3 regions of the Pradoshia sp. Z5_111 genome follow, and region 1 is predicted to be linked to each of the others. Evidence: riboswitches for the same ligand, from Rfam matches in the RefSeq annotation. Region 1 holds a riboswitch; each other region holds the start of a gene.
The links. Region 1 has a riboswitch for cobalamin ahead of AC4D4A_RS02075 (ribonucleoside-diphosphate reductase subunit alpha). Riboswitches for the same ligand answer to the same signal wherever they lie in the genome.

Region 2: it holds a riboswitch for cobalamin, as region 1 does, so the genes downstream of both, AC4D4A_RS17860 (ABC transporter substrate-binding protein) here and AC4D4A_RS02075 (ribonucleoside-diphosphate reductase subunit alpha) in region 1, are expected to answer to the same signal.
Region 3: it holds a riboswitch for cobalamin, as region 1 does, so the genes downstream of both, AC4D4A_RS13405 (FecCD family ABC transporter permease) here and AC4D4A_RS02075 (ribonucleoside-diphosphate reductase subunit alpha) in region 1, are expected to answer to the same signal.

The regions. Positions count from the first base shown of each region.
Region 1 is NZ_JBZCPQ010000001.1:421,889-429,194, reverse strand. Features, by position in the region: gene AC4D4A_RS02090 (DUF6438 domain-containing protein) at 1-459, opposite strand, end outside; gene AC4D4A_RS02085 (YpzG family protein) at 1,540-1,692, shown strand; gene AC4D4A_RS02080 (ribonucleotide-diphosphate reductase subunit beta) at 1,739-2,791, opposite strand; gene AC4D4A_RS02075 (ribonucleoside-diphosphate reductase subunit alpha) at 2,808-5,072, opposite strand; cobalamin riboswitch at 5,239-5,420, opposite strand; gene AC4D4A_RS02070 (DEAD/DEAH box helicase) at 5,506-7,306, opposite strand, start outside.
Region 2 is NZ_JBZCPQ010000014.1:6,133-13,438, reverse strand. Features, by position in the region: gene AC4D4A_RS17890 (iron chelate uptake ABC transporter family permease subunit) at 1-697, shown strand, start outside; gene AC4D4A_RS17885 (iron ABC transporter ATP-binding protein) at 694-1,458, shown strand; gene AC4D4A_RS17880 (siderophore ABC transporter substrate-binding protein) at 1,761-2,789, shown strand; gene AC4D4A_RS17875 (antibiotic biosynthesis monooxygenase family protein) at 2,851-3,183, shown strand; gene AC4D4A_RS17870 (polysaccharide deacetylase family protein) at 3,336-4,025, opposite strand; gene AC4D4A_RS17865 (DUF6509 family protein) at 4,176-4,478, shown strand; cobalamin riboswitch at 4,513-4,707, shown strand; gene AC4D4A_RS17860 (ABC transporter substrate-binding protein) at 4,820-5,785, shown strand; gene AC4D4A_RS17855 (TetR/AcrR family transcriptional regulator) at 5,938-6,549, shown strand; gene AC4D4A_RS17850 (acyl-CoA dehydrogenase family protein) at 6,579-7,306, shown strand, end outside.
Region 3 is NZ_JBZCPQ010000006.1:33,729-41,034, forward strand. Features, by position in the region: gene asnB (asparagine synthase (glutamine-hydrolyzing)) at 1-46, shown strand, start outside; gene AC4D4A_RS13380 (C39 family peptidase) at 43-894, opposite strand; gene AC4D4A_RS13385 (gamma carbonic anhydrase) at 998-1,528, opposite strand; gene AC4D4A_RS13390 (alpha/beta hydrolase) at 1,639-2,442, shown strand; gene AC4D4A_RS13395 (tetraprenyl-beta-curcumene synthase family protein) at 2,465-3,547, shown strand; gene AC4D4A_RS13400 (LLM class flavin-dependent oxidoreductase) at 3,575-4,576, shown strand; cobalamin riboswitch at 4,625-4,769, shown strand; gene AC4D4A_RS13405 (FecCD family ABC transporter permease) at 4,948-6,000, shown strand; gene AC4D4A_RS13410 (ABC transporter ATP-binding protein) at 5,994-6,785, shown strand; gene mnmM (tRNA 5-(aminomethyl)-2-thiouridylate-methyltransferase MnmM) at 6,827-7,306, opposite strand, start outside.

The DNA.
Region 1 (7,306 bases):
ATATTCCTCATGTGAGTTTGACTTTCTTTTAATATGGAAGAGATAGAGAGGTTGTTTAATTAAATTCTTTAATCCCAATAATTCTTCCATTTTCCTTTCAAAGGCATCCAATTTTTTTAAAGTATGCTTACTATTTTCACAAGCAGCATCCTCGTCACCCAAATCATGTACTACTGTCTTATGTTCGCCAAATTGATATACCAATCGGGTAACACAAGTCGGGCTATCTGGCACAATTTGTGCAGTAGTATTATAGATGAAGTTTTTGTAATCGAATGACAGCAAGAGATCTTCAATTTTTTTTACTCTTTGCTTAGAAACCGTAAAGTTCTTAACGCCTATATATGAAACATACTTCTCACCCTGCCAACTTACATGCCCTTCACTTGTGATGGTTGCCTGATAAATCGGGGATTTGCCAAGACATGATGTCCGCGAGATGGAAAATTCTTTAAACAACTTTTTCATTTCCTCCTATTAGTCCAAACTGATTCTTTAGAGTGCTAGATGTCTATATATATTTATCACCGTGCTCAAATTTCAAACATTTTCCAGATAAAATAGTCTACCATATATACTATGAAAGACCAATACCACTTATAATAATCCAACTGACACATTAATTAAAGACCAAAAGTATCTATTTAAGGCCGGCTATCATACAAATAATATGAGTTAAATTTCCTAATTTATATAATATGTCTCTTTAGATATAAGTTATCATACTTTCGGGAGAGCGTATTTTACTTGGTGAAGAAATTGAATAGAGAATAAGCTGATCTTTCTTGACAATATCGAGGAATGTTTCTGTATGGATTTCTGCCAATAAATTAAAATCAATCACTAAGCTACTATAACACATCTGTATAAAATTGATGTTTCAGATAAATATGCTAACTTTAATTTTACGAAAATTAGAAACAGCAATCTTTCTTTTGGACAAATTTTATCTGAAAGAAGTGCTGGCTCATAAGCAGAAAACAAACTATAAGAAAGCCCGACTTTTATTCAATAACACATTTACTTATACAGGTTCCGCAATAAGGATAAATCGATGATGTGTTACATCAAAGTACCCATCCGCCTGAATAATCTGGTGGATTATATATCATACATCCAAATAATGATCCAACTCAAAACTCGGTACTTTCCAAGGAATGGCTTTTAAAAATGATAAAAGCACCAACGTCATATAAACATTGGATTAGATAGGCTTCTGGCTATAAACAACAGTCATATCATACTTCCGGACTTCTTTCAGTGCTATTTCATCGAATTTTACCCTTTAACAGATGATTTTATAAATCATTCTGTCAAAATGGGAGACCGCGGCATAGTTTTCTCCGTTATTATTGTTCATATTCCAAATTTCGCATAATTATCCCACCATTAATATCCATATTATATATATTTTATCATAATATAGAAAATAATTCGTGAACTTTTTCCGAGATTAAAAGTCACTCATTTTGTATATCCTATACTTGATGTCCTCAAAAAGGGACATCAGAACGTATCCTACTGATGGGGTGATAAGCAATGAGTTACCGGAATCATTTAGATCCACACTCTTCTCTTTTTCACCATAACTGGACAAGGCGGAAACGCTCAAAATCACAGGTTAACGGACATACTGCAATGTCCCAAACCAATATCATTTTGAGGAGCAATGCGAAAGCTCACCGCTGGTAAGGATGCTTTCAAGCAAAAAGACGCCGTAATTGGCGTCTTTTTTACATTACAATTCATCAAATCCATTTGTATCTGTTGTTTTTGTATACTGTCTTGATTTCTGCTCAAAGAAATCCGTCTTGCCTAAATCCACTTCCTGATACGCAACAATCCATCTTAATGGATTTTTGTTCGGAACCTCTGGAAATGGAGATCTTCCATACCCCAATTGATTACAACGCTTATTGGCCATAAATTGGATATATTGTTCGAGCTCAGCCATTGTAATTCCTTCAATTTTATTCCCAATAACTTTATGACCCCATTCAATCTCAAGCTCTGCTGCAGTTCGGAAGGTTTCAATCGCAAAACTTCTCAATTCTTCTGTATTTGTTTCGGGATGTTCAGCCAAAATTTCTTTAAAAATCTTCTCAAACAGCCCAACATGGATCTGTTCGTCTCGATTTATATAATTAATCATCGTCGAAGTTGCCACCATCTTTTGATTTCTGGCCAAATTATAAAAGAAAGCAAAGCCTGAGTAAAAGAAGAGCCCTTCCAGGATTACATCATAGATAATCGATTTAAGCAGATTTTCGATAGTTGGATTTTCTGTGAAATCTCGATAGCCATCAGTAATAAAATCATTTCGTTTACGCAAAATTTCTTCGGTTCTCCAATATTCAAAAACTTCATCTTGCTTGCTTTTCTGAACAATACTTGACAATACATAGGAGTAGGAATGGTTATGAATAACTTCCTGCTGCGCCAGCATGATCATCAAGGCATTCAGTGATGAATCGGTTAAATAGTCGGCGACTTTACTGGCATAGTCAGACTGGATACTATCAAGCAATGCCAACAAGCCTATAATTTTCAGAAAGGATTCTTGTTCAATTTCCGAAAGATTTGGAAATTGTTTCGCATCATTTACCATATTGATTTCAAAAGGTGTCCAAAAATTAGATAGCATTACTTTATATTTAGGATATGCCCATGGATAGCGAACATCGTCCCAATTTAAAATATTCGAATTTCTGCCATTAATAATGCCTGTTGAGCTATTCGGTGCATCCCGATCGACTAATTTACGTTTTTCCACTATTGTTTTTGTATCCATTATATTTCCCCCATCCTTATTGGCAGCTTTCGCATTCTTCTATAACAGCGCTTGATGTAGAACGTACATAGTATGTTGTTTTTAATCCGGTCTCCCATGCAAGCAGATGCAAGTCTAATAACTCACGTGCTCTAATATCGTTACGGACATACAAATTAAACGAGATTCCCTGATCGATATGTTTTTGACGACGTGCGTTTTGGAGAATACTCCATTTTTGGTCAATTAAATAAACGGATTTATAATACCACATCGTCTCCAGATTCAAGTCAGGTGCAGTCACTGGAATGCGGTAATTCTTCTTCTCTTCGGAATATTCCCTTCTGAAAATCGGATCAATTCCGGATGTAGAGCCGGCAATAATCGCAGTTGAAGAATTCGGTGCCACGGCCATAAGATAGCCATTTCGAATTCCGGATGTATGCACTCTGTTTTTCAATTGATTCCAAGCATCTGAATCATAGCCTCTTTGGTCAAAATAAGATCCGGTCTCCCAATCAGATCCTTCAAAAAATGGGTAAGCACCTTTTTCACCAGCTAAATCCACACTTGATTTAATCGTTAAATAAGCGATTTTTTCATATAATCGGTCACAGTATTCAACGGCTTTCTCTGATTCCCAGGCAATGCCCTCAAGCGCTAATAAATGATGCCAGCCAAATGTCCCAAGTCCTATAGCACGATAATTTTTATTCGTTATATTTGCCTGAATGACCGGGATATTATTTAAATCAATGACATTATCAAGCATTCTCACCTGTATCTTAATTAAGCGTTCAAGGACATCTTCCTTTACAGCTTTGGCAAGGGCGATAGACGAAAGATTACATACAACAAAGTCACCCGGTGTTTTTTCAATAATAATTTTCCCATCCTCGGTTCTTTGTTCAATAACTTTGGTAGCACTTTGATTTTGCATAATTTCCGTACATAAATTACTGCAATATATCATTCCTTTATGGCGATTAGCATTAGAGCGGTTGACCGTATCCCGATAAAACATATAAGGTGTTCCTGTTTCAAGCTGAGAAATCATGATCGCCTTAAACACTTCAATGGCAGGTATTTCTTTTTTGGAAAGCTGCGGATGTTTGATACATTCAGTATATTTTTGTCTGAATTGGCCATCCCCTGCTTCTTCATCAAAATAATCTTCAAGAGAATATCCCATTACTTTTCTTACTTCATGCGGATCAAATAAATACCAGGTACCCCGCTCCTTGACCATTTCCATAAATAAATCCGGAATGCATACACCAGTAAATAAATCATGCGTTCGAAAACGTTCATCCCCATTATTTAAACGCGCTTCGAGGAAGGCAAATATATCCTTATGCCAAACATCCAGATAAACTGCAATGGCACCCTGTCTTTGGCCCAGTTGGTCCACACTGACGGCGGTATTATTTAATTGCTTCATCCATGGTATAACTCCTGAGGAAACACCCTTAAATCCTTTAATATCACTGCCTCGCGCTCTAATTCCCCCTAAATAAACACCTATTCCTCCGCCATTTTTAGATAGATTGGCAATATCGGTGTTTGAATCATAGATACCTTGTAAACTATCATCAACAGTATCGATAAAACAACTGGATAATTGGCCATAGCTTTTCCCAGCATTAGCAAGCGTAGGAGTTGCCACCGTCATATATAGATTAGATAAGGCCCAATATGCTTCTCTTATTAATTCGATTCGCTGTTCTTTAGGCTCATTGATCATTAAAGTCATGGCAATAATCATAAACCGTTCCTGAGGAAGTTCATATAAGCTTCCATGATGAGATTTGGCTAAATAGCGATCTGCCAGTGTCCGAATGCCAATATACGTAAACAACTGATCTTTTGATGGATCGATGACTGCTTCGAGTTCATTGATTTCGTCTTCCGTATATTCATTTAACAATGCTGGATTATAAATCCCCATATCAGTCAATAGTTCAACAAGCTGATGAAAGCTCCCATATTTGTGTGTTAAATCATATCCCCGGCTTTTTGAAGCTTTATCATATAACTGGTCTAAATAAATAGTTGCCGCCACAAATGTCCAATCAGGCTCATCAGCAGAGATACGCTCTACGGCGCTTAGTACCAGTAAATTCACCAACTCTTTCTTGCTATAGTCAGACTTATACTCAAGTGCTGTCTTGATTTTTTCTAAGTATTCCTCTGCTGAATAGATAGATGTATAAGAACTAACACATTCCTTTATGTATGTTTCTATGCTTTTTAAATTTATAACTTCCAGACTTGCATAGTTTGATTCGTAAGATACTGCCATACTAAATTCCCCCTTATTGTTTGCCGATAAATCGATTAAAAACGTCTGTTCCCTCCACGCAAAAAATCCCATTGCCTAAAAATAAGCAATGGGAAAGAAATAATAACAAGATCGAACTGTTCAATATTGCTATTTCATCCGTTCCACCTTCATTGCTCCCGATAAAGGCAAACCAGTGAAAAAGGCAGGTCTCCTGACTCATGCTTCGCTTTACTCTAAGTCCTTCCCATAGATTTCTCTACAGTGGTTTACTTATTTCATCAGCATTTACAGTTGCGGGTACAGTTCCGGATTTTAACCGGATTCCCTATTAAGTCGAATTACGACACCTTAAACACGTTAAACTCAATATATAGTATTTTAATTTAAAACAATAACAACATATAGAATTATAAATCTTATATGTGAAAATAGCAACTAAAATTCCGACAATTTATTTAGGCAATTGCTGGAGAAATTGATTGATAAATGCTTCGGATTTCAATCGAATTCCAATGTATGGCGGATGAACACGTTTATTGGCTTCAAGAGGAACCCCCAACCACAATACTTTTTGGTCAAGGATGACAAATGTGAAGCTTGGCCCATTCTGAAGATGGATATCCGGATCCAAATAGGAATGGGAATCTGGAGAATACATCATCAGTCTTGTTCTTGAGTTCCTCGTCTTCACTCTTTGAACAAAATCCGATGATAACACACTGGAATTTGGCAAGGAAAGGATAATGGAAGATTGGGCTTTTTTTAAATCCTGATAGAACCCTTCCAAATTTCTTGCATAAATCCATTGTAATTTTGGATGATGGTTGGCAATCCATTTGCCTATTTGATCCATATTGACCATTTGATTCCGTTTCATTTGATATTGAACGAGCTGATGAAGAGTTTTTGTATGCGAAACTTTTGATTCTATAAACTCCACATCGCTGACATGAATCAGTTTCCCTTTTGTTCTGGTAATTGCAACATTTAACAGCCGTTCACTTTCCCTGCCCGTTAAAAGCATCCCTGCCCGATTTTGCGGATAACTATCTACACTATCAAATACCATTACTTCCCGTTCACTTCCCTGGAAACGATGGACAGTGGCAGCCAATATATCATGCAGGCCGTTCTCTTCCTCATATAGATCTTTAATTAATGTTTCCATCAATTGTGCCTGCGCACGATAAGGGGTTGCATAACCGATTGATTTACTCCCATTGCTGTAGGCTTCATGAATAACCTGAAAGGATAACAATAGATTCATCAAATTCATTCTAGAACCAGAGGAAGTGCCCGTAAAGCAGTGTTCCCCTGTGAAGCTCGTATTTAACAGTACGGAAGCACGATCTACAAAAGGTGTTTTTGAAACGATATCTTTTTTGTTTATATGAACACTTGGATGATCGCCAACCAGTGAATTATAGACATATTGGTTCGTAAAAGCGGAGATATCCGGATGCATTCTCCTCTGTTCCTTTAATAAAAACAGATGAGTATGAAGTTTTCCTCCTCGTGCAATATCAGCAACACCGGCACGATGGAAGATATCCTCCTTCAGCCAGCGGTCTACAAGCTCTCCCCTCGAAACCGCAATAGGAGGCAATTGCTTAAAATCTCCACAAATAATACAACGCTTGGCGAGAGAGCCGGCAAAGGCAATTTGCGGGATAAAGGCCATACTGGCTTCATCAATGATAACTAGATCATACTCTTGTTCAAAAATACTCGGGTCCATTGCTGCTTTCGCCAAGGTAGTCCCAACAATGAAGGCATTTTTGACTAAATGAATTTCTTTTTGCCTTATTTTCTCTAAGATTCTGCCCAGTTTTTTTTCAAGGTCAAGAAGCTGCTCCGAGTCACGTACGCTAAAAGACAGAGACAGATCTTTTTTTAGCAGTTTCTTTTCTTCAGCAATCGAATCCCTTTCCTTCACTAAATGTCCATCATGACTTTCCAATAATTTAGCCGGCAATATATCCCCATGCATCAGAAGACCCTCACCAGTTTGAGAGCCGTAACGTAAAATATCTCCTTCATGAAAACGATCCGCTCGTTTAACAAATGCCGTAATTTCGGCAAGCAGGACATCCACAGCCTGATTACTGTGAGAGAGAACTAATATACGTTTCTTTTTAAAATATTTATTGGCTGCCGTTCGTGCTAAAGTATACGTTTTTCCTGTTCCTGGCGGTCCCCAAACATATGTGACCGGGTTATATTTTGATCTGGCATATAATTCGCGTACCGCG
Region 2 (7,306 bases), on a different contig from region 1:
TTTTACGGCAGGGTCAGCTTCAATCTTCGTTGTAAGCCGTTACTTAAACTTTGGTGTAGCAATCATTGCGATGGTAGCATTCGCATTGATCTTGTATCGTTTTTTATTCAGAGCAGATAAATATCCGATTTTTCTTCTATTATTAGCAGGTATGATACTTGGAACATTACTGGGAAGTTTGGTAACGTTCATGCAGGTTCTAATAGATCCTGTGGAATATGAAAGTTTGCAGGCTCGCTTGTTTGCTAGCTTTATGAACGTGAAGACGGAATTACTGGGCATTGCTATTGTTATTTTATCTGCCGCCTTTATCTACGGATATCGATTATTACGTGATTTAGATGTTGTATCACTAGGTCGAGATAATGCGATTAACCTTGGTGTCAGCTATGACAAAATCGTACTGAGAGTACTGATTCTATCGTCCATTTTAATCGCTACTTCTACCGCACTGGTTGGCCCTGTTACATTCTTAGGGTTAATTGTAGCGAATTTGGCCTATCAATATTTGGCTACATATAAGCATTCCATATTAATTATTGGAGCAAGCTTGATCAGTATCATTGCACTTGTCGGAGGACAATTTCTTGTCCAGCATGTTTTCCATTTGAATACGACCATTAGTGTCGTCATTAACTTTGTCGGTGGGATTTACTTTATTTACTTATTACTAAGGGAAAGTAGGAAAGCAGGATGATTGATATTAAAGGGCTTTCTAAAAGCTTTGGGAAAAAATCTGTTATTGAAAATGTAACATTGCAAATCCAACCAAGAGCCATCACTTCTTTTATTGGTCCAAATGGCGCAGGTAAATCGACGTTATTATCAATGGTGAGCCGTCTCTTAGATGCTGATACAGGTGAAGTATTTTTAGATCAAACTGATGTTAAGAAAATGAAATCAGATGCTTTTGCAAAGCGGGTGGCTATCTTAAGGCAGGCCAATCACTTGAATATTCGTTTAACTGTACGCGAGCTTGTTTCTTTTGGACGCTATCCATATTCAAAAGGGCGGCTGAATGCAGAGGATGAACGAATTGTCGATCAAGCTCTGGAATATTTAAATCTCACAGAAATGCAGGATAAGCTGTTGGATGAATTATCAGGCGGTCAAAAACAACGTGCCTTTATTTCAATGGTTATTGCACAAGATACGGATTATATTTTACTAGATGAGCCATTAAACAATCTGGATATGAAACACTCTGTACAAATTATGAAAATACTGCGCAAGCTGGTAGATGAGTTAGGGAAAACGGTTGTAATTGTCTTGCATGATATCAACTTTGCTTCTGTATACTCTGATCGCATCGTAGCGTTAAAGGATGGGCGTCTGATAAAGGATGGTCCAGCGCATGAGATTATTAACTCAGAATCCTTGCGTGATGTATATGACATGCATATTCCTGTACAAGAGCAAGATGGATGTCGTATATGTGTATACTTTAATTCACATTAATTTCTGAGGAAGTGTTCCGGTAAATATTTTAAGATAGATCAGTAAGATCTTAATTAAGTTAAGTTTTACCAAATTTTCCAGAGGACCTCAAAGTAATTGATTATTTTGAGGTCCTTTGTTATGTTGAGTCACCTCCTAGCTATTTAAGATGCTTGGCTTGATTGACAGCTATGCTAAAAAAATTATCAAACACTTCAAAACTGTTGACATATTTTGTGATTCTCATTTAGAATGAGAATGTCGAGTGAAAATGATAATCGTTTTCAATTAAAAAAACAACGTATTTTAGGAGGAGACAAAGGATGAAGAAGTGGAAGTTATTAACTGCTATGGCAGCGTTAACATTAGCGCTGACAGCTTGTAATACAGGCGAAGAATCAACAACAGGAGAGTCTTCTGAACAAACAGAAGAAAAGGGAACTACTGAAAGTTCTCAATTCCCAATGACAGTATCTTCTTTAACCGAATCTCGTGAAGACGAAGAAGGTAAAAAAACTGCTTTTGATGATGTAACATTAGATAAAATGCCTGAACGCATCGTTACACTTGACTATGGGTTCTTAGATACACTTGATGCAATGGGTGTTGAGGGAATCGTAGGAGTGGCTGCAGGCGGCGGTAAAGGCAATATGCCAGCGCACTTAAAAGAAAAATATGTTACTGATGGTGTTGCCGATGTAGGGACATTAAAGCAAATCGATTTTGAAGCAGTAGCAGCTGCTGAGCCGGATGTTATTTTCATCTCTGGCCGCCAAACACCGTTTTATGAACAATTAAAAGAAATTACACCAAACGTTATTTTCATCGGTTCTGACAACGAAAGCTACATAGACGGTGTATTTGAAACAGTAGATTTAGCAGCTAAAATCTTCGATAAAGAAGAAAAGGGCAAAGAATTGAAAGCTTCATTACAAGCGAAAGTTGATGCAGTAAAAGAAAAAGCTGCTGGTTATGAAAATGCATTAGTAGCGATGTATAATGACAAGAAAATCTCTGGTTTCGACAATGGTGAAGATTCCCGTTTCGCATATGTTTACAATGACTTTGGCTTCAAGCCAGCAACAACTGATATCGAAGCATCTTCTCACGGTTCTGATTTCTCATATGAGTCAATCCTTTCTGTCAATCCTGAAGTATTATTGATTATCGACCGTACAGCTTCTGATGTAGAAACAATTAAAAAAGATATTGAAAATGATATTATCAAAAAAACTAGTGCTTACAAAGAAGGCAAAATTGTCTACTTAGACGGTGTTAACTGGTACTTCTCAAGTAACGGTGTAACGACTGAAGCAGAAAAATTAGATGAAATCTTAAATGAATTAAAATAATCTTCATATCAAGGAGCATGTCTCAAGTGGGACATGCTCCTTTAATAAGGGGCGATTAAGTATGTTTGTTCAAATCCGTAAGTGGATAGTGACAGAGGGAAATTCAGACAAGGTATTGGAACGCTTCAGAAAGAAGCCAGATCAAGGTCCGTCGTTAATTGAACAGCGTGAAGGTTTTATCAGCCGGGAGTTGTTAGTGAAAAAAACAACACGTGGGCAAGAGGAAGTTGTCATGATCATCCGCTGGGAATCAGAAGATGCATGGAAAGCATGGGAAAAGAGTCCTGAGCACATCGCTGGCCATAAAGCGAAAATCAAGGAGCACGGAGGTAAGCCACCAAAGCCAGAATACGTAATCAATATGGAACATGGCAATTACCTTGTAGTCGAATAATAAAAAACAAAACGCCCAAATGAAAAGGGCGTTTTTTTGTAAACTATAGTCGTGGGGAAAACTCTTCCGGCAGCGCTGCAACATATGCCTACATGCCCAGATATAAGTATAAAGAAATTCCAGTATGTTATGATATTCTTCATTTAATAAAATTAAAATTCCAGGGATGGTGTTGATTCGTCCATAATCTTGAAGGTATATCCCTTATGTTTCAGACGGCGAATAATTTCCGGAAGTCCATCCACGATTGTTGTATTACCGTTAAAATCATGCAGGAGGATATAGAGATTTTCTTTTTCATCTACCCCTTGCATAATTAATTTTAGTAATTTTTTTTCTGGAATCGGAGGATTTAATCCATCGTTAGCATCACAGTTCCAATCATAATATTTATATCCTCTTTTTACTACCTCAGTCTTTAATTGATCCATTAAATCAGTACCGGCATATTGTTTTGCGACATAATTATTTGAGCCGCCGGGAAACCGCAAAATTTTTGGACTTTCGCCTACTTCCTTTTTCAGGAATTCTTCCAGCTGAATAATGTCTTTGAAAAATGTATCCTTCGATCGATAAATTTTGGAATAATTATGAGAATAGGAATGCAATCCAAGAGCGTGTCCTCTTTTTACAATATCTTTATATAAATACATATGTCCAGGGCTGGCTGTTCCCGTTACAAAAAAGGTTGCTTTGACATCCTGGACTTTGAGGATATCCAGGATTTCCTGTGTGATATTTGAGGGACCATCATCAAAACTGAGATAGGCTGTCTTTGCAAATGTTTCAGATGGAATGAGAAGCTGGATAATGAGCAATGTGAGAACAGATAGAGTACGCATAATAAACTCCTATGGGTTAAGTGATTTTAATATAGTTTTTGAATCTTATTAAAAAATATTCCTAAATGGAGCTGAATAATTGGGTAAAATGTTTAATAAAGAGATGTAACATGTATAATAGACATAAGCATTTTAGAAAGGTTGATAAAGATGATCGAGATACAAAGTTATACAGTTGAGAAACTGGAGGACCCATTTGGTATCCTTTCTGGAGAAAGGTTCGAATATTTGCTGGAGATTTCCGTTCCCGAGGAAGATGAACTATATACAGATAAGGGTCTTCTGTTGCGTGTTATATATGTGATGGATGAAAATCAGGACCAAATTTCAAAATATGAGTTTATAGAAAGTGAAACACAAAGTATTTTGGATTTTGAGCTTGAGGAAGATGAATTATCGATGGTTTTACAATTTTGCAGGGAACATACTGATGTTGAATATGAAGAAGAATAATGAAAACACTGATACTGATCATATAAAAAATATGAATATTGAATAATGTAAGAGTGCCTTATTTATTAGGATAATAGGGAAACCGGTTCAAATCCGGTGCAGCCCCCGCTACTGTATACGCGGATGAAATGATTTGTAAACCACCGGCTCCCGATTTAGAGCATGGGAAGGTAAATCAGAGTAAATTGATGCGTAGAGCCAGGAGACCTGCTCTTACTTTCGTATATACTATTTTTCGGAGGGAAAAGTGGGCGAGTCCAATCCTGTTACTTTAATATGGGTTTTCGCCTTAGCTTTTTTCGAGCTAAGGTTTTTTTATTATGTTGGAAAGGGGAATAACTATGTTAAAAAAGCGAAATCATTTATTTTTATTTATACTAGTGCTTATGCTGTCTATGTTAATGTTTGGGTGTTCGTCAACTAAAGATGACTCAAACCAGAAGAAAGAGAATTCTGAATCAACCTCCTCTGGCTTTCCTATTGAGGTAAGAGATGGATCAGGAGAAAGCATCAAGATTGAGGAAAAGCCGGAAACCATCGTATCCTTGCTGCCAAGCAATACTGAAACGGTTTATGCACTAGGTATTGGAGAGAAAATCATTGGTGTATCAGATTATTGTAATTTCCCTACAGAAGCTGCTAATAAACCTAAGGTTGGCGGGTTAGAAATCAATATTGAAAAAGTGCTGGAATTGAATCCGGATCTCCTACTGCTTTCCGCCAGTCATTTTAATAATGCCAAGGATACCATTAAACAATTCCAAACAGCGGGTATTGATGTCATTATCGTACCTGACGCCAATTCGTTTGATGGTGCATATGGAACAATTGAATTGATTGCTAAAGCAACAGGAACATCAGACAAAGCTGATGAAATTATTTCAGATATGAAAAAAGAAGTAGCGGAAATTAAAGAGAAAGCAAACGCTATAAAAGATAAGAAGAAGGTTTGGATTGAAGTATCTTCCTCACCGGATTTATATACAGCGGCCAACGGAACCTATATAGACGAAATGCTTGATATCATTCAGGCAGAGAATATTGCCGCTGATCAAGAGGGTTGGGTAACAATGAATGAAGAACAAGTCATTGAACGCAATCCAGATGTTATTCTTACTACATATGGCTATTATATTGAAAATCCTGAAGAAAAGGTATATGGAAGAAAAGCTTGGTCCGAGGTACCTGCCGTTAAAAATAAGCAGGTTTATGATGTAGATAATGACACAGTATCAAGACCAGGACCACGTTTAACAGAAGGCTTGCAACTGATAGCTGAAAAAATCTATCCTGAGACATTTAAATAAACATTTCATTTAAGAGCTACGCCCATACACTTTGGGAGGCTCTTTTTTTGTCGAATGAAATAAATTAAATTTTCTGTCAATTATGTTGAAATTTCCCTTTTGTGCAGGTATGATGATACCGATACGTATTCGTACTCACATATGGGATTGGAATGATAAGAATGTTATATGTTAATGATCTGCCGACCGAAGCCAGAGATAAAATGCTATACGCAGCCTTGCAATTATTTACTACAAGAGGCTACAAGAATACATCAGTCCTGGATATAGTTGAGTATGCACATGTCTCGAAAACAACGTTCTACCAACAATTCGGCAATAAAGAGACGTTGATTGTTGCTCTTTGTGAAAGCTTGATTGGAGAAGTTGCAGAAGAGATTAAGCTTGCAGCCTTACGGGAACCACGAATTGGTTATAAAGCATATGCCGGAATTTTTCGCTATTTGGAAATTTGCTTTTCCAATAAGGCTGTTGCCAATTTTATTTTACTCGAATCAGTCGGAGTTTCTTTCGAAGTAGAACTGGTCAGACGTGAAGCACTTAAAAGTTTCGCGGATCTCATCTTTGTTTTTGCCTACCGGGAGTTTCCGGAGAATGTGAATGAACAGGAAGTTAAGATCATCTCTCAGGCAATGGTTGGAGCAATTAATGAAGTCGTCATTCAAAAATTCCGGGAACCAAATCATCAAAAGACAGATGTAGAATATCTTGCTAGATTATTAAACCGATTGGTCATGCGATCATTTAGCAGTCTCTCAAATTAATAAACTATTGATATGAAGGAGGGAGAAAGTTGGTTTCTTTTTTGCCAAGTGAGGAAGAAAAGGCATTTGTTAATGTAGCAAAGGATTTTGCGATTCAAAAGATCCGTCCCTATGCCAGGCAAACGGAAAAAAATCAGGGTGTAAGTAAGGACATAGTTAGAAAGTTGAGTGACCTTGGATTATTAAATTTAGAACTGCCTCAATCATACGGTGGGCTGGAATTGCCGCTCGTTTCCCAGATACAGATTGTTGAGGCGCTTGCCTATGGTGACCTTGATACTATTCAGGGGCTTCCGGGAGCCGGGGAGGGAGCTTCGTTTATTCGACTTAGAGAGGAACATAATGCATTTTCTTTTTATCAAGCTCAATGTGAAACGGGAATTTGTCCAACAGTCGCCTTTGTTTATCCAAATCAACATAAACTCCAAATCAAAAAAATAGACAATGGATACATCATTGATGGAGAGACGAGTCCGCTGAAAAATGCCAAAAAGGCTGAATATCTATTAATTGCAGGAACTGCTACTAATGGAGAAACAGTATTGCTCTGGATAGACCAAGAAAATAATCATTCATGGAAAGTGCTAGAAGGTGATTATCGTTTGGGGCTATTGAGTGCCGGCTTTTCAAGAATTCAGCTAAATGAAGTAAGCGTTTCCAACGAGAGTGTTTTGGCCAGTGGTATAGAAGCTGAAAATTGGATGGATGAATCATTGAGCCGTATACGAACATTAGAGGCTGCCAAAGAAATTGGTGT
Region 3 (7,306 bases), on a different contig from region 1:
CCAGGCATTAGCTGAAAAGGATATGATAAGTGACCCAATCCATTAATCTTTATAGGTTATAGCCTGTTTTCCCATTTGCACCCACGCTTTTTCAAAATCAGCGGAGGGTGCTTTTTTATTTTTAATTCCTGTTAAGGGATCGTTAAAATAAATATAATCCTGATCATAGCCTGTTACTACGACAGAATGTTCCTTATAAGTAATCGATATTTTCCCATTTGGTGTTTTCCAAGTATGGAAATAGGATGGATCTAATTTTTTATAGGCTGTATTTATAATGACCCAGACTGGTCGATTAGTTGAGAGATATTTTTTGATTTGGTTGAAATTCCCATCGGTAAAATCGATTATTTTGCCAGGCATATAATGCTCAGCAAGTTTTTTTATAGGCTTATGATACACTCCAAGGCCAGGTTTATTAGTTGAATACATATCTCCAATAAATCCATCATTAGGATCACCGTAATGGATTTCACCATTTATTTTTTTTATTTTAGCTGGATTTTTTTTTATTTGCTGGGCAAGTTTTAATTTATCCGCATCCAATCCGGCATATTGAAGAAGCATGGCCAGGCTGGTTACTTCACATCCTCTTGGGAGCTCGGGCAGCTGTTTAACGATCGGCACATCAAGAAGTACTTTATCTTTGGCAGGAGGTTTTGCAGGTCGATTATCATTGGTAATAGAAGTTGTTAATCTTACTGACTTATCAATCATATTATTAATTTGATGAGCAAAGGAGTAATTTGAGTTATAGACCTTCCAGCCTGTAAACAGGAAAGTGCCTATTAAAGAGATAACAATCAAAATAGATAGTGGCTGATATTGACGCCATAGGACCAAAATGATTGAAATGATACTAAATAACATGAAAATCAAAATGAAAGTATTCATAATCCTACTCCTGAAATTGATTTTAAAAAGGTGTATCATTTATAGCTAAATAATAAAGGGAATGGGTATACAATAAAGAGTATACCCTAATGAGGAATGATAATTAGTTATTCTCTTTTAAAGGTTGTATACTTGAATAATAGCGTGCTTTTTCTGCGTATTCCTTATTTATTCTTTCCATGTCTTTACGATCATCATCTGTTAATTCACGAATTACTTTAGCAGGTCTGCCGAAAGCAAGTGTGTTTGGTGGGATTTTTTTACCTTGAGATACTAAACTGCCTGCACCGATGAAGGCACCTTCTCCTATTTCAGCTCCGTCAAGAATAATGGAGCCCATCCCAATCAAAGCATTTTTCTTCACATGGCAACTATGGAGAATGACTTGATGGCCTATCGTTACATTATCTTCCAGCACTAATGGGTTGTTGGGACTTTGATGGAGGACTGAGTTATCTTGAATATTAACATTTTTACCGATAATCACAGGAGCGACATCACCTCTAATGACTGTGTTAAACCAAACACTTGAATTTTCACCGATTGTGACATCACCGCTGATAACTACATGATCGGCTAAATAAGCAGTTTGATCGATGGAAGGAATTTTATCTATATATTGATATAATTTCATTACAAAACCTCCGTTTTCTACTGTAAAATAGATAGTTAATAAAAGTGTACATATAAAGCGGTACAGTGTAAATAAAATAAAGCTAAACATCATACAGGAGGAGTTCATCTATGAAAAAGTGGGAAGCTGAGGGGAAAGCCTATGGTGTAATCGTGATTGTTCACGGCGCCATGGAGCATTCAGGCAGATATAAATGGTTAATTGAAAGATGGCTATCAGAAGGGTATCACGTAATTATTGGAGATTTGCCAGGTCAGGGAATGACTTCACGTGCAAATCGAGGGCATATTGATTCATTTGAGGATTATATTGATGAGGTTGATTCATGGGTGAACGAGGCTTATACATTTGGTTTGCCTGTATTCATGCTAGGTCATAGCATGGGAGGACTCATCATCATTAACATGCTTCAACTTAAGGAATATAATTTAGCGGGTATTATCCTATCTTCACCATGTTTTGGAACATTAATTCACCCTCCAAAATTACTTGAATCCATGTCAAAGGTTTTAAATCTTGTTTATCCTACATATAAAAAACCTTCAGGATTAACTGTTGAAATGGCAACGAGAAATCCAGAAGTTATTGAATTTGATTTGAACGATTCACTCTACATCACAAGTGTATCAGTCAGATGGTATCGTGAATTAATTTCAGCTATGAAGGATGCCTTTGATTTTGATGAGGATTTCCCGGATATTCCTGTTCTTGTTATGCAGGCAGGGGACGACAAAATAGTGGACAAGGCTATGGTTAGAGAATGGTTTAACTACTTTCCGGCATCCGAAAAGCATTATAAAGAATGGCCTAAGCTGTATCATGAAATATTTAATGAGCCAGAGAGAGAAGATGTATTTCTATATGCAAAGAGCTTCATTGAAGCGAGATTGCGCAATATAGGGTATATCGTTTAAGGGGTTAGGAGATGGGACACAAATGAAATTACCCACTAGTGATATCAGCTTAGTAAAGAATGTATACAGAAATGTATTTCCGATTGTTCATCGGGAACTCGCGAGTTGGCAGGCAAAGGCAGAAAAAATCCCAAATGAAGAGCTGCGTACTCAGGCCTTATCCAGTATTGCCCACAAAACTTTCCATTGCGAGGGTGGTTCTATATTAGCTCTCGCAGCAGGTGAAAAAAAAGATGATGTCATTCGATTTATTGTTGCGTATCAAACCATCAGTGATTATCTTGATAATCTATGTGACCGCAGTACCTCACTTGATCCTAATGATTTTACGCTATTGCATCAATCTATGAAGGATGCTCTTAATCCGGAGGCCTTGACGAGAAATTATTATGAACTCAGAGAGGAGCAGGAGGATGGCGGGTATTTAGTCGAGTTGGTAAAAACCTGTCAATCTGTTCTGGCGAATATGGTGCATTACGAACATATCGAGCCTTATTTGAAAAAGCTTTGCACCTTTTATTGTGATTTACAAATACATAAGCATGTTAAATGGGAAGAACGGGTACATAGATTAGAAACCTGGTTCAATGAAAATAAACAGCAGCTTCCAGTAGGTCTGTCATGGTATGAATTCAGTGCTTGCGCAGGATCTACTCTGGGCATTTTTTGCTTAGTTTCATATGCAGTGCGAAAAAATTTCACTCAACATTTGGGAAAAGACATATATGAATCTTATTTTCCTTATGTGCAAGGATTGCATATTATGCTGGACTATTTTATTGATCAGGAGGAGGACCGCCAAGGCGACGATTTAAATTTCTGTTTTTATTACGAAACGGAAGAGCAAATGATTGAAAGACTTTGTTATTTTGTTGAACAAGCCAATTTAGATGTAACAAAAATACCGGATAGCAAGTTCCACAGCATGATTAACCAGGGGTTATTAGGTATTTATTTAGCCGATTCCAAGGTGAAAAATCAGTCGTCGGTTAAGAAATATACTAAAAAAATGCTAAGCCTGGGTGGCCGTTCAGCGTATTTCTTTTATTGGAATAGTAAGCTGTATCATGCGTTTAAGAGGATGAAGAAGAATAGGCGAGTCTAGCATTCAATACTAAGGGGATGGAGCAGAATGGTAAAGTTAAGTATTCTAGACCAGTCACCGCGCTCTGTTGGAGAGCCTTCAGAGCAGGCACTTGCTAATACGGTCAAACTGGCAAAATTGTCTGAGGAGTGGGGATACTCAAGATTTTGGGTCAGCGAGCATCATGATAGTCAAGGCTTGGCAGGATCTTCGCCTGAGATATTGGCAACATGGATTGCTGCTCAAACAGATAAAATAAGAGTTGGAACAGGCGGTGTTATGCTGCCTCATTACAGTGCTTACAAAGTAGCCGAAAACTTCAGAGTATTATCTGGTTTAGCTCCGGGAAGAATAGATTTGGGAATCGGCAGGGCTCCTGGAGGGATGCCAAGAGCAACACGAGCGTTGCAGGAAGGTAGAGTACAGGAACTGCATCGTTTTCCTGATCAGGTAGATGAATTATCCTGGTATCTCTATGATCAAATACCGGAATTGCATCCTCTATATGGGTTATCCGTGACACCTACCATTACGTCTCCGCCGGAATTATGGATGCTTGGATCTAGTTCTTCCAGCGCGGCTCTTGCAGCCCAAAAGGGTATACCCTATAATTTTGCTTTGTTTATTAACAGTGAATATGCTGAAGAAAATATGAAGCATTATCATGAAGCATTTCGACCTACAGAGTTAGTACAGAATCCATCGGGTATGGTTACTGTATTTACGGTTTGTGCGGAATCGGATGAAGAGGCAGAATATCTGGCTGGTTCATTGGATTTATCGATGCTGTTTCTTTCACAGGGAATTATAAGAGAGGGAACACCTCACCCAAAAGAAATTCATGAACTGTCATTATCGCAGTTTGAGAAAGCGCGGATCGATTACAACAGGAGCAAGATGATTATCGGTTCTCCTAAAACGATCGGGGAAAAAATTAGAGAGCTGAGTGAACGCTTCTTTACAAATGAAATTATGCTTGTAACGATCACCCATTCATATGAGGCTAAAGAGAATTCCTTTAGATTAATTGCCGAAGAACTGTTGAAATAATGGTGGATTTGATATTACTCAATCAATCTATTAGAATAAGAATGAAATCTCATAAATCACTTTAAAAGTGCCTCGGTACACGAGGGTAAAAGGGAAAACGGTTCAAATCCGTTGCAGCCCCCGCTACTGTACTTACTAAATCACGATTTGATTTAGTAAAAGCCAGGAAACCTGCTTTTAGAGTTTTAGTACTTATTTTTCGGAGGGAAAAGTAGGCTTATTGTATTCACAGGCGTGAAAAAGTGAATCCTTAGCTCAATACCATCCTGAGCTAAGGATTTTTTATGTGTTGAAGCTGTTTAATCTTGATTTAAAGTGCATGAATAATCCGAGGTTCGCCGTAGGAGTAAAGAGGAATTGAAGTATAAGCTATGAATAATAAAAATAGAACAACCGGTATTTATTTTGGGAGTATCCTGTTTTTGCTGCTCGCTGCGCTGCTCGGTTTGTTTATAGGCAGCGTGGACATGTCATTTAAAGATATTCTTGGAATTCTCTTAAAAAACGTGACCGGCCAGGAATCCTTCTATACCGGTCCAAAAAATATAGAAATGATCATTTGGAATATACGATTACCGAGGGTACTGATCGCTTTATTTGTGGGTGCCGCACTGGCACTTGCCGGTGCTGCCTTTCAGGGACTTTTGCAAAATCCACTATCTGATCCATATACGATCGGAATTTCTTCCGGTGCTTCGGTTGGGGCAGTGATTGTTCTATTCTTTAATATCGAATTTGCTCTTTTTGGTCAGTTCACCTTGCCGCTTGTTGCAATCGTGTTTAGTTTTATTACCTTGTTTATTGTATTTGGCATTACAAAGGCGGCCAGTGTTACCTATGCGAATGAGACCATTATTTTAGCCGGTATAATTATGAATTCATTCATTGGCGCTGTGGTCTCACTTATCATTGCGCTATCCTCAGGGGATCAAATGAGGGAGGTATTAAACTGGCTGATGGGCAGTGTGGCCATGAAAAATTGGGGGCACGTCAGTATATTGATTCCCTTTTTTATTATAGGAGCGTCCATCATTTTATTTCATTATCGTGAACTAAACGGGATGGCTCTTGGAGATCAATCCGCCCAATATAATGGAATCGATGTGAAACGAAAGAAAATAACGATTATTATTGGGGCAGGACTATTAACGGGTGCCGCAGTTGCTGTATCAGGAGCTATTGGCTTTGTTGGACTGGTTATTCCACATCTTGTTCGCCTGATTGCTGGTGCTGACCATCGCCACTTACTGCCGTTATCCATGATTATTGGAGGTGGATATCTCGTATTGGCTGACTTGATTGCACGTACGATTATCAACCCGCAGGAATTACCAATCGGTGTCATTACTGCCTTAATCGGTGCACCGGTATTTACTATCTTACTGATTAAAGAACGGATAAAAAGAAGGAATTTGACATGTTAACTGTAGAGAGCCTCAGTGCAGGCTATCATAAAAATAAGCGAGTGCTTCAGGACTTTTCTATTAAGGTTGAGAGTGGAGATTTTTTTGCTCTTCTGGGTCCAAATGGAAGCGGTAAGACGACATTGATTAAAAGTATATTGGGGAAAATGGAATATAAAGAAGGGACTTCAATTATTAATGGGAAAAGGACCTCATCCTATAAAACCGGAGAATTGGCTAAAATAGCTGCCGTGTTAAGTCAGGAACAGATGGTGGGAATAGATTTTACGGTGGAAGAAATCGTACTCTTAGGCAGATATCCTTATCAGGAAAAGGGATTTTTTAATCATTACCGTAGTGAGGATTACTCAATTGTTGATGAGTGTCTCGCTCAGACAAACACGCTGAAATTTAAATATACATATTTTTCGTCATTAAGCGGCGGGGAAAAGCAACGTGTCCTTTTAGCAAAGGCTTTGGCCCAGCAGCCAAAGCTGCTGTTTCTCGATGAACCTACAAATCATCTGGATGTAAAGCATACAATTGAATTGTTAAATCTATTAAAGAGGCTCCAGCTTCAAAATGGTCTGACGATTGTCGCTATCCTCCATGATTTAAACATGGCAGCTTTATATGCAGATAGATGTGCTTTGCTTAAGGATGGAAGGAAGGTGGCGGAGGGTGGAATAGATTTACTTTATGATGAAACCTTGCTTTCGTCTGTATACGAGGTAGATCTGGTAAGTCGCCCTCATCCTATTACGGGAACACCGCAAATCTTTTTTACTCCTGAAAACTATAAATGATTTTATATAAAAAGTGTGAGCTTCCGTGAGCTCACACTTTTTTAACGTTTTTCGATAGCGATAATAAATGGCGGGTTGTTTTTTTGATTCATAAATCGATATTCCAGCACATGGGCCGTATCCTGTGGAAGCTCTGTAACGAATTTGATTAATTCGTCACGTTCAATATCTCCGCCAGGATGACCGTGATAGATGACAAGAACTATGATGCCTTCAGGCTCCATAATATCGAGTAATGATGTTACAGCCTGAATCGTGGTAGGAGCGGTTGTAATGATTTCTTTATCGCCGCCAGGCAAATAGCCTAAATTAAAGATGGCGCCTGTTACAGGTTTGCCAGATGGGATAAATTCCTGTAAGTGCTCATGACCTGCTTGAATCAGTGTTACCCGCTCCTGAAGCTCATTTGTCATCAGTCTCTCTTCCGTTTTTTGCAAGGCAGATTCCTGAATGTCGAAGCTGTATACATGTCCATCCGGACCAGTTAAATTTGCTAAAAATACGGTGTCATGCCCATTGCC